2 regions of the Mucilaginibacter sp. GW821-FHT07G05 genome follow, and region 2 is predicted to be linked to the other one. Evidence: riboswitches for the same ligand, from Rfam matches in the RefSeq annotation. Region 2 holds a riboswitch; the other holds the start of a gene.
The links. Region 2 has a riboswitch for S-adenosylmethionine ahead of AC07NA_RS23405 (cysteine desulfurase family protein). Riboswitches for the same ligand answer to the same signal wherever they lie in the genome.
Positions count from the first base shown of each region.

Region 1 (7,611 bases), on a different contig from region 2:
GGTTAGGCCCATTTCATCAGGCGATGTGATTGGCCCAAGGGCCTGTTCCTCCAGTGAGGCGGCACGGCCATCCCAAAAAAACTGGGTGCGGCCGGATAGATTGGTGAGGCCCGGCGAGTTACGCGCGGTGAGTTTGTTATCAATTCCTTTACTGAATGTTGCTGTATCGGCAAAGGCAAATTCGGGCTTGTGGCATGATGAGCAATTGATAGTGCGGTCTTTTGATAAAATATTATCGAAAAACAGTTTACTACCCAGCTGCTCTTTGGTTTGTACCTCATCGCTACCGCCAACAAAGCTTTGCTGGGTTACCAATAAGGCAATTAAACCTGTAAGTACAATTATAACGTTGCTTTTTTTCATGACCATATCCATGCAGCTATCAAGCTATTAACACTGCTGTTCTGTTAGTATCAGGGGCGATAAAAAAGATAATAACTGCCCTGTCCGCCCCCGAACAGGGACAGTTATATTGATTACACCTACTAAAACTTTTTTCTTTTTTCGCGCTTATTGAGCGTTGGCTACCAGGGCTACGTTAATGTCAAAATCATCGTATATCACCTTGTCGCCCAGGTTTTCAAAGAAATTTTTCGAGCGGAATTTGATATCGTATTTTGTACGGTCGATAGTGATTTTGGCGTTGGCTGTTAGTTTTTTGCCGCTTACCGCTACGGTAGCCGGAAACTCAACCTCGTTGGTAATGCCTTTAATGGTAAGCTTGCCTTTTACATTGTATTGGTTACCGGTAGCTTTTGTGGCCGATGTGATCACAAAGTTCGCTTTCGGAAATTTCTCCGAGCTGAAAAAGTCGTCGCTTTTAAGGTGACCTACCAGTTTGGCGTTCGAAGCTTCGTCGGTAATATCAACATCGGTAATGGTGCGGGTATCAATATCAAATGAACCGGCTTTAAGTGTGTTGTTGTCAACAGTAAAGTTACCGTCGCTTACCTTAACATTTCCGCTGTGCTCGCCTGTCGCTTTTTTAGCCAGCCAGGTTAGCTTACTGCCCTCGTTATCAACCTTAAATACCTGCGGTTTTGATACACCGGTGTAGTTTGATGCCGCTTTGGCTACATCAGCTTTTTTAGCGTGTGGTTTCGGAATGGTTAGAGGGCCTGTAAATGCCGCTAATGATGCTACTGTAATAACTGAAAGCGCTAATGTGAATTTCATGATCGTGGTTTGTTTTTTTGTGGTTAAAATTTCCGGCACGAACCTTAGTCCGCACCGGAATGAGTTGGTTTAGTTTATTATTTATTTGCCTTTTTGCGCAGGCTCATCTGTTTTTACAGCCGCGGTTGAAGGTGCCTCTTCAGCCAAAAGCTGATCGAGCAGGGTATTAAATTTCTTTTCGTAGTCTTTGTAGTATTTACCTGTTACGGTGCCGGTGTAGCCGGTGTATATTTCACGTACATCACCTTTACGGTCGATAATAATGGTGGTAGGGAAAGCAACAAACTTGTTTAAGGCCGGCAGCTTTTGCGAAACCAGTTTTTTATCGGCCAGGCCACCAAACAGAATATCGTATTTGATATTGTATTTATCGCGCAGCTTACCTAAAGTGTATTGGGCATAAGCTAAGCTGTCCTTTTGCTCAAAACCAATGGCAATGGCTTCAACACCGCGCTTTTGGTTTTTATTGAACCATGGTGACAGGAATACGGTTTGGTCTGTACAGTTAGGGCACCAGGTACCTACAATTTCAATAATTACTACTTTGCCCTTGTACTTATCATCGCTTAACGATACCGCTTTGCCGGTAAGGTCAGGGAAAGTGAAATCGAGCTTTTTGTAGCCTTCTTTTAAATAGGTAAGCTTGTAGGGATCGGGCAGTTCGGCTTTATCATCTTTTACGCCATCAAACTTGGTATTATCATAAATACCTTGTGAGGTTACGCCGCTTAAAGTACCGTCGGCATTGATCTTGCCTTTGTAGATCTTAGGGCTTGGGCCGGTAAAGCCCGACAGCACAAATTCATCTCCCTGTACGGTACCTTCCAGTTCGCGGCTATCGCCTGTTACCTGCATAATTACGCCGGTTAGTTTGTTACCGTTCTGTTTAAGGATAGCTACTTTGTTAGGCACCTGCTCCTTTGAGTAAAACTTAAGCTCCCATTTACCGCTTAAATTGGCAGCAGGGGCAACATCTTTACCCGGTTCAACAAAGCGGTATTTTTTGCCATACTCGGCTGTAAAAGGCAAAGCGTTGCCGCGTTTGCCGGGTACCAAGCTACGGTATTCGCCGTTCAGGGTACCGTTGTCTTCAATTTTAGCTACCAGGGCGGCATCATAAGTATTCATTTTGATGAATACCGAATCTTTACCCAGGCGCTGCACATGAAAATCATCACGACGGGTACCGTTCAGCAACGTGAAAGTGCCGTGCTCCAGATCTTTCCCCTTAAACTCGAAGTTGAAGGGCACCTGTGTTTCGCTCACGTTAAATACGCCCCGCCATACACCTTCCTTAATCACTTTTGCAGCCGGTTCCTTGTCACCGGCCAGTACAGCCCCGCTGAACAGTAAACCTGCCGACAGCAGCGCGGTGCCTTTTAAAAATTTAATTGTTTTCATAATGGTTGTTTATATGAGGTCGGTTTGTTATTTACCTTGTACTGTGTTACCTGCATCCTGCGTATTGGCCGCGTTTTCCGGTGCCGGTTCGGCTATTAAGGCATCCAGTACTTTGTTGAATTTCTTTTCGTAATCGTCAAAGTATTTGCCTGTTACCGTGCCGGTGTAGCCTGTGTATATTTCACGTACATCGCCCTTACGGTCAATAATTATTGTGGTAGGGAAAGCGATGAATTTGTTAAGCGCAGGCAGTTTTTGAGCTACCAGTTTTTTATCGGCCAGGCCACCAAACAGAATATCGTAACCGATATTGTACTTATCGCGCAGCTTACCTAAAGTATATTTTGCATACTCCAGGCTGTCTTTTTGCTCAAAGCCGATAGCGATAGCTTCTACACCACGTTTTTTATTTTTGTTGAACCATGGCGACAAAAACACGGTTTGATCTGTACAGTTAGGGCACCAGGTGCCAATAATTTCAACAATCACTACCTTGCCTTTGTATTTATTATCGCTTAACGATACCTGCTTACCGTTCAGATCGGGGAAGGTAAAATCAAGCTTTTTGTAGCCTTCTTTTAAAAAAGTAAGTTTATAAGGATCGGGCAGTTCAACATCGTTGTTTTTGGTAGCGTCAAACTTCAGGTTTTTGTATATCCCGAAGCCTTCTTCGCCAGATAATGTACCGTCATCGTTTATTTTTCCTTTAATAATAAAAGGGCTTGGGCCGGTAAAGCCCGATAGCGCGAACTCGTTACCTTGTATAGTACCTTCAATTTCGCGGCTATCGCCTACCACCGTCATTACCACACCGGTAAGTTTGTTGCCTTTTTGTTTTAACAGGGCTATTGAAGCAGGTACAGCCTCTTTACTGTATAATTTAAGCTCCCATTTACCGGTAAGATCTGCTGTAGGGGCTACATCTTTACCTGGCTCTACAAAGCGATAAGTTTTACCATGCTCGGCTGTAAAAGGCAACGCGTTACCACGGAAGTTAGGCACCAGGCTGCGGTATTCGCCGCTTAAGGTACCGTCATCATTTATTTTGGCAACGAGGGCCGCGTCATAAGTATTCATTTTGATAAATACCGAATCTTTACCCAGCAGCTGCACGTGGAAGTTATCGCGGCGTGAACCGTTTAACAAGGTAAATACGGCATGCTCGGCATCTTTACCTTTCAGCTCGAAGTTGAAGGGCACTTGCGATTCGCTCACGGTGAATACACCGCGCCAAACACCTTCTTTAATAAATTTTGCAGGCGGATTTTTATCGCCGGCTAACGCTGCGCCACTTAGCAACAATCCCAATGAAAGGTATTTTGCTTTAGATAGATAATTTTTGAAGTTCATTTTTTGTGTGATTTATAGTTGTTAAATTTTGTTTACTGCTTAATTGAACATTAAGTAGTGTGCTTAAATTTGAGGCATAAGCAATCCCTTACCCGCAGCTAAACAGCTACAGCTCACGGTAAATAATTCCGATAAATTTTATGCGGAGAAACCCCGGGGAACTACATGCACATACAACAACATCGCACGGTGGTTGCGCTTGATTGTTTGGCTAAAAAGAGATAATTCAAATTTTGCATAACACTAGTTAATTTATATTTCCGGAGGAACATCCCTTCGGAAAAAAGTAAAGCACTTATTTCATTACTGAATGAAAAGTTGCTAGAAGATCATCGAGACTTCCTCTCCCTTCTTCTTTATAAATCAACTAATTAATGGTGGGGTTAATTAGATGGCGTAAAGGTAACAATAAAAATCAATAATACAAGTTTATCTATAGAATTAGTAGTATTTATTTTTATTTAGTTTGATATATTGTTTAAATATGGATGACTGGCATCCTGGACTGTTCGGAAAAGCAAGCTGAATGAAATTACCACCATTGCATAAAGCAATACCTCTTTACAGCCAGGATGCCGGTCTTGTTTTTCAAGGCGGTATCCGGGTTAACAGACAGGTAAAAAATCTTTAATTACAACAGCAGCAACCGGGTAAAACTGCTAAGCAATAGCTGTTTAAGTTGCGCAATGCGGTTTGGCCATCAAAAATACCGTTCTTCATTTCTTTATAAATTTAATTTCAGTTTGTCAGGATCAGATTTAAACCCACTGCCTTTCCTGTTCGGTCAGCTTCACGGGTGTTGCACTGTTCCCTCCTATTTATAAATCAATCGGTGGTATATTGATATATGTGTAAGGTTTAGCTATAATTATTATAGCAGTATTTTTTTTTATTACGGGTGTATTATTTTACCGCTACGGTAAATTCAATATCCTCAGGCGGCAGGCACTCTTTATTGCTGCACGCTAAAAATGTGATAGTGCCTTTTACTACCGGGTTACTTTTATTAAGCTTTATTTTTTGCTGAAATATTACCTGCTTTTCAAAATAGGCAACGTTCACCCCAAAGTACTTTTCAAACTTTTTAATGGGTTTTGGCTCGGATGGTTTACCTACCAGCGAAATATCTGCCGACGCGGCGAACTTCAGTTCTGTTTTAGTTGGCCCGCCTTCGGCAATGTTTTGCGAGTAAATGTGCCAGCCTTTATCAATAGTAGCCTTAACAAATATTACGGCCTCGTTATTGCCCGTTTTTTTCGCTGCGTAAGCCCATTTAACAGGTTCCTGTATCTGGCTGTAAGCGCCAAAGCTTAGTAAGAGTATAAATGATAATAAGTATATTTTTTTCATGCTTGTATAGCTGCTTTGTATGTCAAATTAATGTTCCTGGTATTTGACTTATCCTGAGAGGCAAAAAGAGACAGCTATGTATCTGGAAATCTTTTTATCTTATCTATCTCCGCATATCGCGAAGCAGGAGTTAGCACCTTTTACATATATGAGGATGTACAGGTTGCTAAGACATCATAGGGCCTTTCCCTCTGTCTTTCTGGATAAGTACTATAAAGAACGTGTTATCTGATACAAATATATGATATAAACTATAATATCCATAGAATTTATAGAATTTTTTATAATTAATATCAAAAGCACATAATAACCAATAAAAAAAGCCCCGCGAAGAAGAATCTCAGCGGAGCTTTTTATGCTAATTTTTAAGTGGTGTTACAATCCGTAAGTGCTTATCTCCCCCATCACCATATAGCTTTGCGGGCCTTGGGTGCCTACAAACTTAAAGTACCTTGCCTTTGGTTTATTAGGAAGTAAATATTTTTGTTCGCCATTTATTAAACGGTTAAAATTGAATGAACCCTGGTTTACCCATGTTACATTATCCACACTGGTTAAAAAATCAAATTTATCCGGCCCGCGGTCGTCTCCGCCTGTTTCAAATGTGGTGCGCCAAACGCCAAACTGGGTAATGGTTCGTTCTACCCCCATATCTATGGTAGCAAAGTGCGGGTAGCTTGAACAGCCTGCGCATGTATGCCAGCGGGTTGCTTCGTTCCCGTCAATAAAATTGATCACCGCGTTATCACCATCAGAATGCTGGGTTGAGTAACTGATTATTTTCCAGCTTTTTTTGTTGAAGGAAAACAGGCCGCTGCCATCGGTATATGAAGTGTAAAAATTATCGATACTCAACGTATCAGGCCTGAATATGGTTCTGAACTGGTAATTGGTATTGGGTTTCATGTCCGGTATTTCTGAAACTAAAGATTTCACCGAAAATATTTTGTGTTGTTCCTTACCGGATACATCCGTGTATTTAACTTCTGATGCATAAGCCCCGTTGGATTCATCTGCACCGCCCCAACCAATGGTAAGCGTTCCGTTAGCGTTTAACACATTAGAGTTTACGGGCCTTGTCAGCAATTGTGCCTGGTACTTTTCGCCATACGATCCGCCTACTACTTCAACCGGTATTGATGAATTGCCTTTACCGTCGTAAGTACGAATTGTGAATGTATACTTTTTTTCAAGCAGATTTTCAATAGTAACACTTATGGTATCGCCCGATGGCGGAATATCAACAGACAGGGAATCAGCAAAATTGTTCCAGTAAACTTTAGCCTTTATTACAGATGGATCAGACCCTCTGAGCCAGGCTATCTTTACCCTGTTCAAGCCCGAATAGGCCTTAGGTGAGGTCGCTTTCCCGGCATAAGTTAACCCTCCCGGAACTACATATTGCTTGTAGCTTTCTTCCATTTTACGGCAAGCTGAAACAATGCACATCGTAAAGATCAGTATGATCCCGACATAGAATATCCTTTTCATAATATTATTTTATGATAATTAATTAAATAGCTATTGTACAATTTGGCCAAAGAAAGCCATCTCCATTATTACCACCTGGCCGGGACTGCTATACGTTTCTAATGATTTTAAGCGGAGGTACCGTACAGCAGGCGGTTGAATATCAAAGTTAAAATCGCAGCCAAGGTTGGTTGCATAGTTGACATCTTCACTCGTTTTTTGCCCCAGTGGCAGGCCCGATGGTTTTAAGGTTTCAAATTTACCCAGCAAGGTCCATTGTGTCCAACCTCCATCGGGGTCGGGAGAATTTGAGCCCCATAACTCGAAGATCTTTAAACCTGAACCTGTATAACAATGGTCGTTTGATTCCATCCATTGCTTAAACCGGCTCAACAGCACCTTTTTACCCAGATCAATAGTGATCCATTGCGGAAGTGATGAAGCGTTTGACGACGCGTAAAGTCTCCTGTCGGCCAAGCCATTCCAAATATTCTCGATATTATAACCCGGATCGGCAAGTTGGGTCTGATCTGTAGGGAGCACCAGTTTGCTGAAGGTATTTTTAGGGATTTCAATTTCAAACTTAGGTGTAAGTGTTTTGATTAAAGTATCCGACTTATTATTCCAGCGGTCGCGGAAAAACACCGCGAACTTTTGAGGCTTAGATTCGAAACCACGGGCTGCAAAGTTGCCGGTAACAGCTGCTGTATAAAAAGTACGTACGGTTACCCAGTCGTTGTTGCCGGTAGTATCGCGCAGTATCACCACGGAAAAGTCGGCCTTGTTCGGGTTTTTAAAAGCGATGCTTACACCGCCGAAAGTTTCTTCAAAAACCGCAGCCTTAAGTACCGACTTAACCGGCGG
Region 1 covers NZ_JBWKQC010000005.1:225,172-232,782, forward strand. The annotation lists gene AC07NA_RS14690 (cytochrome-c peroxidase) at 1-363, opposite strand, end outside; gene AC07NA_RS14695 (YceI family protein) at 511-1,176, opposite strand; gene AC07NA_RS14700 (peroxiredoxin family protein) at 1,258-2,577, opposite strand; gene AC07NA_RS14705 (peroxiredoxin family protein) at 2,605-3,927, opposite strand; SAM riboswitch class I at 4,177-4,292, opposite strand; gene AC07NA_RS14710 (protein-disulfide reductase DsbD N-terminal domain-containing protein) at 4,831-5,277, opposite strand; SAM riboswitch class I at 5,374-5,487, opposite strand; gene AC07NA_RS14715 (DUF4998 domain-containing protein) at 5,653-6,768, opposite strand; gene AC07NA_RS14720 (DUF5000 domain-containing lipoprotein) at 6,799-7,611, opposite strand, start outside.
Region 1: it holds a riboswitch for S-adenosylmethionine, as region 2 does, so the genes downstream of both, AC07NA_RS14710 (protein-disulfide reductase DsbD N-terminal domain-containing protein) here and AC07NA_RS23405 (cysteine desulfurase family protein) in region 2, are expected to answer to the same signal.

Region 2 (7,611 bases):
GCGTATCTTCGGGGAGCAGGTTAAACGGTGTTACGCTCTTAAGAAATTCCAATCGTTCATTCATACCAGATAAAAGATTAAAATGCCTATCAATACTACTAATAACGCAGGTAATACGCAACCTGTATTTTTACCTGTAGGATTTCGCCATTTAGCAGCTTCCGCGTTTTGCTCATCAATAAGTTTTGAGGTTATTTCGCCGCGGTTAAGCAGTTCAAAATAGCATTCCGCGGTAGCCTCGGTATCCACCAGCGCATTATGCTGGCCTTCCAGTTCTTTGTAAAAAAGTACCCTGTATAATTCATCTAATCGCAGCTGTCGTGGCATGGGATTGCGGGCCAGGTATTTTGAAGCCAGCATAGTGCAAAAAACGGGGAGAGTGTGCAATGGATTATCAATGCCTGCACGGTGAAGGTCGGCGCTGATCACATAATAATCGAGCTTGATAAAATGGCCTATAACCATTGGCCTGAACCTTAGCATATCGTTCACCAGTAAATTCATCACCTCGCTGCGGCTTTTGCCATGTTGGGCAAGGTACTCATCGGTGATGCCATGCACGCGCAAGGCCGATTCGCTGATCTCGAAATCAGTATTGCGGATATAATGATCCTGCCGTTTTATCTCCTCACGATCGTGATTATAAATTATCCATGAAACCTGAACCGCGTGAGGCCAGTTATCGACGGCCGTATAAGGCACCGACCAGTTTTTGGGCAACCCGGAAGCTTCGGTATCAATAAACAAAAAATAATCACTCACAAAATAGCAGGTTTGGCCATACGGCAGGTTTAGGCAGTGAATTTACAATAATTTACCTTTTATCAGCAAACCACACAAAAAAGTCGCGGTAACTATTATGCTACCGCGACTTTGATTTTTTTGATATAAAGCGATTGCCGTTATATTTTTATACATAAAATAGGATAACCATATTATGAAAACATTAAGTGTTTGTAACATTGTGCTATTGGTGAGCGGCTAACAGTATGTTAGGTTTTTATTAAACTGTTTGGAATTCAGGTTTTTATATCTTCATAAACATCCGTTGCTTTTTTGTTTAAAAGATATTAACCCGTTAACCTATTTCTAATGCACTTGCTTATTAGTTACTTTGTAACTTTTAAAACTACCTTATACCAATGGAAGAGGATATCCTGCTACAGATAAGTAACCGAATAAAAGAACGTCGTCGCGAAAAGAATATAACCGTACAGGAACTTGCCATAAGGGCCAATGTAAGTAAGGGACTTATTTCACAAATTGAGAACAGCCGTACTATACCATCATTAATAGTATTGATAGATATTATTAAATCGTTGGATATAGATTTGAACGAGTTCTTTAAAGATATCCGCTCAAAAGATAATCAGCAGCCTATACTTATAAAACGTAAGGAAGATTATGATCATTTTGAGAAGGAGCATGCCAATGGCTTCAGTTACCAGCGTATCTTCACACAATCTATACAGCAATCAACCATCGATATCGTTATATTGGAGTTAACTCCCGATGCTAATCGTCCGTTGGTAGAAACCGAAGCTTTTGAGTATAAGTACATACTAAAGGGTAGGGTAGAGTATCAGTTTAATGATGACCTGATAGCGCTTAACGAAGGCGACTCGATGCTTTTCGACGGCCGTATACCCCATACACCACGCAGCCTTAGCGATACAGGCGCTACCATGCTGGTGATTTACTTTTTTGAAGATAAAAAATAGCCGGTTTTATTTCGCCATTAATACTTAACTATACTTTAACACAAAATTAGTTTGATTTTAATAAACAAAGTTTAGTATTGTTAAACTTTATTTGTGCGATAAATGGCAATAAAATTAGTAGTATTTGATATAGCCGGTACCACGGTTAAAGACGACCACGATGTAAGCAAAGCCTTTCAGGCGGCGCTGAAAAAGTTTGGTTACGAGGTTCCCGTCGAGCTGATCGATCCATTGATGGGCTACGAAAAAAATCAGGCCATCAGGCAAATGCTGCGCCTGCACGAGCGTCGCGAAGAAAAGATCACTGCCGAACTGGTAGGCAAAATACACAAGGAGTTTGTACAGCAAATGATACTGCACTACCGGCAAGCGCCCGGTATTGAGCCATTGCCCAATGTAGAAGAAACTTTTGCCGCGCTCCGTGCCAAAAATATACAGGTAGGTATCAATACAGGTTTCTCGCGCGATATTGCCGACGCTATAGTAAACCGCCTGCAATGGCAGGAAAAAGGTTTGATAGATTATTTGGTAGGATCTGACGAAGTAGAGCTTGGTCGCCCGCACCCGTACATGATCCAGAAAATGATGGATGCCGCCGGCATTAAAACCGCTAAAGAAGTAGCCAAAATTGGCGATACCGAAGTTGATGTACGCGAAGGCCAAAACGCAGGTTGTAAATATGTAATAGGCATAACCACCGGCACATTCACCCGCACCGAGCTGGAAGCCTACCATCCAACCCATATAATTGACGATATAGCACAAGTTATTGACATAGTTAGCGCCAAATAAAATGAGTATCATTAACAATTTGCGCGCAAAGGTCGCGGGATGGCCTTACGCTTTATTATCGGTAATGGCAGCAGTATCTGCTTTTGGGGCTTATACTTCTATGTACGCTTTCCGCAAGGCTTTTGCGGCGGGTACATTTACCGGTCAGCATTATTTTAATGTTGATTATAAGGTTTGGCTGGTAATAGCGCAGGTGGTGGGGTACACCTTTAGTAAATTTTACGGTATAAAGTTTATTGCCGAAGTAAACCCGGCCAGGCGGGCGCAAAGCATATTGCTGCTCATTGGTGTATCATGGCTGGCATTGTTGGGCTTTGCGTTTGTACCTGCACCTTACAATATAGTTTTTCTTTTTATCAACGGTTTTCCGCTCGGTATGATATGGGGGTTGGTCTTCGGGTATCTCGAAGGCCGCCGCTCAACCGAGTTTATGGCAGCCGTTATGTCTATAAGTTTAATATTCGCGTCGGGTTTTGTGAAAACTGTGGGGCGTACGCTGCTTAGCGCGTTCCATGTAAACGAATATTGGATGCCGTTTATCACCGGGGCTATTTTTGTACTGCCCCTGCTGCTGTTCGTTTTTTGTTTGGAACTGATACCGCAACCATCCGCAGAAGATAAACAACAGCGTGCCGAGCGCACACCCATGAACGCCACCGAACGCAGGCAATTTATCATGCGTTTTTTGCCGGGTATTATCCTCACGCTTATTATTTACGTACTGCTCACCATAATGCGCGATGTACGCGATAATTTCGAGGTAGAGATCTGGGCTGATCTGGGTGTGAAAAGCAACAGTATTTATACCAATATCGATACGCTTATCTCTGTCATTGTACTGGTAGCCATGAGCTTACTCATCCTCATTAAAAAGAACTTACGGGCATTCAGCGTTATTCACCTCATGATCATCGGCGGTTGTGTGCTGGTAGGCGTGTCAACCATATTGTTTGATCTGGAAGCCATCAGCCCAATAACTTGGATGACCATGGCCGGGTTAGGTTTATACCTGGGTTATGTACCCTACAATGCCATTTTCTTCGAGCGGATGATCGCTTCATTCAAATACCGAAGCAACGTCGGTTTTGTGATGTACATAGCCGATGCCGCCGGATATTTAGGCAGCGTAAGCGTACTACTCATCAAAGAACTGGGCAGGCCTACCATTAGCTGGGGCGCGTTTTTTAAGGAAGGCGTTCTGATTGTTGCCATAGTTGGCGGCGTAAGCGCGGTAATGTCATTAATATATTTTTTACAAAGCGCGCGAAAAAGTAATAAAAGCGCTAAAAATTTAAACATCATCACGGTATGAAACAAAAGTCGGCAATAGTTATAGGAGCAGGCATAGTGGGCCTTGCAACGACAAGGGCACTGGCTACACGAGGTTATAAAGTCACCGTATTTGAACGTAACGAGCGTGCTGTGGGTGCATCAATACGTAATTTTGGTATGGTGTGGCCAATAGGGCAGGCCACCGGGCCAATGTTTGAAAGGGCCATGCTGTCTCGCAGCATCTGGAAAACGGTTTGTACCGAAGCCGATATCTGGCATGACGAAGTTGGCTCGCTGCATTTGGCTTATCATGATGATGAGCTACAGGTAATTGCCGACTATGTGGAAGCCAACAAAAATGACCGCGACTGCGCCTTACTTACACCGGCCGAAGCACTGAAAAGATCACCGGCTGTAAACCCGGATGGTTTAAAGGGCGCTTTATGGAGCGGCGAAGAAATGATCATTGAGTCACGTGTAGCGGTAGGGCAGGTGGCCGCTTACCTTGCCGGTAAATTCGGTGTTGAGTTTCATTGGAACACGGCCATAAGCCAAATTGAAGCGCCAAAGGTTTACTCCGGTAAACGTACCTGGGAGGCCGACGAAATATTTGTATGCAGCGGTGCCGATTTTGAAACCCTGTATCCCGAATTATTCCTGCAAACCAATATCAGCAAATGTAAACTGCAAATGATGCGTTTGGTTACCCAGCCCGAGGGTTGGCGCATAGGTCCGTCGCTTTGCGGTGGTTTATCTATGATCCATTATCCAGGTTTTCAGATAGCTGCTTCATTACCTGCGCTTAAGCAGCGTTATGAGGAACAGTATGCCGAACATTTAAAATGGGGCATCCATGTAATGGTATCGCAAAATGGCGGCGGCGAACTTACTATAGGCGACTCGCACGAATATGGTTTGGTGCACGATCCGTTCGATAAGGAATTTATTAACAAATTAATTACCGACTACCTGCATACCTTCGCTACTTTTAAAGACTGGAAACTGCTGCAATCGTGGCATGGCATCTACCCAAAAATGATGAACGGCGAAACCGAATTTATCACCGATCCGGAACCGGGTGTAACCATCATCAACGGTGTTGGCGGCAACGGGATGACACTGTCATTCGGCCTTTGCGAGCAATATTTTGCGGGCAGGTGATCTGCTAATTGAGCTTTTCAATAACCTAAATAGAGAAAAATGCGTCTGGTTTAACTACCGGGCGCATTTTTATTTCGCTGTAAATCAGTGATAAATAATTTATTTCAAATAAAAACTATAAAATCTATGTGAATAGTAGTTTAAATGTGTATGTTTGCATCATAATAATTGTTCTTTATTATACTTATCCAGAAAGACAGAGGGAAAGGCCCTATGACGTCTTAGCAACCTGTACCGGCTCTTGAGCTTGTAAAAGGTGCTAATTCCTGCTCCGCCACAAAGGAGGAAGATAAGATGACAAATATTTTAAGACTCGCTCAGCAGCTTTTCTTTTTTGCCTCTTTTCCGGATAAGTCGATACAAAAACATAACTGTTAACGATTTATAAAAAGAGAAACAAAATGAGAATTTACCTTGATAACGCCGCAACCACTCAACTTGATAGCGAGGTATTTACCACCATCACCCCTTACTTACTCGAATTTTTCGGAAATCCTTCGTCGCATCATGAGCATGGCAGGCAGGTAAAAAGTGCTATTGAGCAGGCAAGGCAAACCATTGCAGGTTTACTGAACGCGTCGCCGAACGAGATCATCTTTACAAGTGGTGGTACCGAGGCCGATAACACGGCCATACTATCAAGCGTACGTTCTCACCAAATAAAACACGTTATCACTACGCCTTTTGAACACCATGCGGTACTGCACACGCTGGAAGAACTGCAAAAACAAGGCGAAATAAAATTAAGCTTCATCAATATAGATAGCAGGGGTAACCTTGATATCGATCACCTCGAAACCTTATTGCAAAACAATACACGCTCGCTGGTATCGGTAATGCATGCCAATAACGAAATTGGCAACCTGAACGATATCGAATTGATAGGCGAGGTCTGTTGTAGCTACGGAGCAATTTTTCATTCAGATACGGTTCAAACCATCGGGCATTACCGCCACGATCTGTCAAAACTAAAAACACATTTTTTAGCAGCTTCGGCACATAAGTTTCATGGGCCAAAAGGGGTAGGGTTTCTTTACTGTCGCGATGGTGTACAACTTTCGAGGTTGTTGCACGGCGGCTCGCAGGAACGCAAATTAAGGGCAGGTACCGAGAATATTCACGGTATAATTGGCCTGGCAAAAGCGCTGGAAATAGCTTACCGCGATATTGATGAGCATCAAAAATATATACAAACATTAAAAAACAGGATGATCTATAAACTACAGGAACAGGTTGGCGATGTATATTTCAATGGTAATTCGGCCATTGCAGATAAAAGTCTTTACACTGTGCTAAGCGCGAGCTTGCCGGTTAACGCCAACGCTTTCGATCTGTTAGCTTATCTCGATCAAAACAACATCTCGGTATCGGGCGGCAGCGCCTGCTCTACCGGCTCGGCATCGCATGTATTACAGGCCATTAATGCCGATGCATCGAGGAACACCATTCGTTTCTCGTTCAGTAAATACAATACCGCTGCCGAAATTGACCATGCAGTAAGCGTGTTAGCAGCGGTTTATGATTCGGTTGCAGCATAATTAATTAGGATACAAATAACAACATAAATACATAATCACCATGAGTTTACGATTAGGAGACAAAGCGCCCAACTTTACGGCGCAAACATCATTAGGCGAAATAGATTTTTACGAATTTTTAGGCGACAGCTGGGGCGTGCTATTCTCGCACCCTGCGGACTATACACCTGTGTGTACTACCGAGCTTGGCCGCACGGCATCATTGAAAGATGAGTTTGATAAACGTGATGTAAAGGTAGTTGCCCTGAGTGTTGACGGAGTAGAATCACATAAAGGCTGGATACAGGACATTAACGAAACCCAGAATGTGGAAGTGAACTTCCCGATCATAGCAGATGAGCACCGCGAAATAGCCGAGGTTTATGATATGATTCACCCGAATGCATCGCTAACCGCAACGGTAAGGTCATTGTTCATCATAGCGCCCGATAAAACCATTAAACTGATCATTACTTACCCGGCATCAACAGGAAGAAATTTCCAGGAAATATTACGGGTGATAGATTCATTACAGCTAACCGCCAATTACAGCGTAGCCACACCTGCCGACTGGAAAGAAGGCGAGGACGTGGTGGTGGTACCCGCAATTAAGACGGAAGATATCCCGGCCAAATTTCCTAAAGGTTTTACCCAGGTTAAACCTTATTTGCGCTTAACACCGCAACCCAACAAATAATTTATTGAGCAATTTGATGAATGAGTGCAGGATGTGATAACAACATTGTAGGTTAATTAGTTATCATGCCCACTCAATCACTCATTCACCAAATCACTCAATAACACAAAATAGTCGCGTGACCGAGAGGAGAGGTGGGGGTCTGCAAAACCTTATACGGCAGTTCGAATCTGCCCGCGACGTCTGTAAAAATTACTTGCAATGTCAAAAAACCGTTGCATAAGGTAATTGTTGAGAATATGAATACTTTATCTTATAAATTGCAGTTCGAAATACATCATATCAATAAAAGACATGGAAAATAAAAGTCGCCGAAAATTCATACAAACAAGTTTAACCGCTACAGCGGCAATAGCGGTAGGTTTACAGGCCAAAGGCGCGTTTGCCGCCGATGCATTAGCAGGTGCCGAGCCTTTTAAATTTACACAGGTGGCATTGCCATTTAAATATG
Region 2 covers NZ_JBWKQC010000012.1:38,552-46,162, forward strand. The annotation lists gene AC07NA_RS23375 (DUF294 nucleotidyltransferase-like domain-containing protein) at 1-64, opposite strand, end outside; gene AC07NA_RS23380 (3'-5' exonuclease) at 61-762, opposite strand; gene AC07NA_RS23385 (helix-turn-helix domain-containing protein) at 1,143-1,721, shown strand; gene AC07NA_RS23390 (HAD-IA family hydrolase) at 1,824-2,513, shown strand; gene AC07NA_RS23395 (DUF5690 family protein) at 2,515-3,825, shown strand; gene AC07NA_RS23400 (TIGR03364 family FAD-dependent oxidoreductase) at 3,822-4,946, shown strand; SAM riboswitch class I at 5,128-5,242, shown strand; gene AC07NA_RS23405 (cysteine desulfurase family protein) at 5,348-6,484, shown strand; gene AC07NA_RS23410 (peroxiredoxin) at 6,525-7,160, shown strand; tRNA gene AC07NA_RS23415 (tRNA-Cys) at 7,273-7,343, shown strand; gene AC07NA_RS23420 (superoxide dismutase) at 7,455-7,611, shown strand, end outside.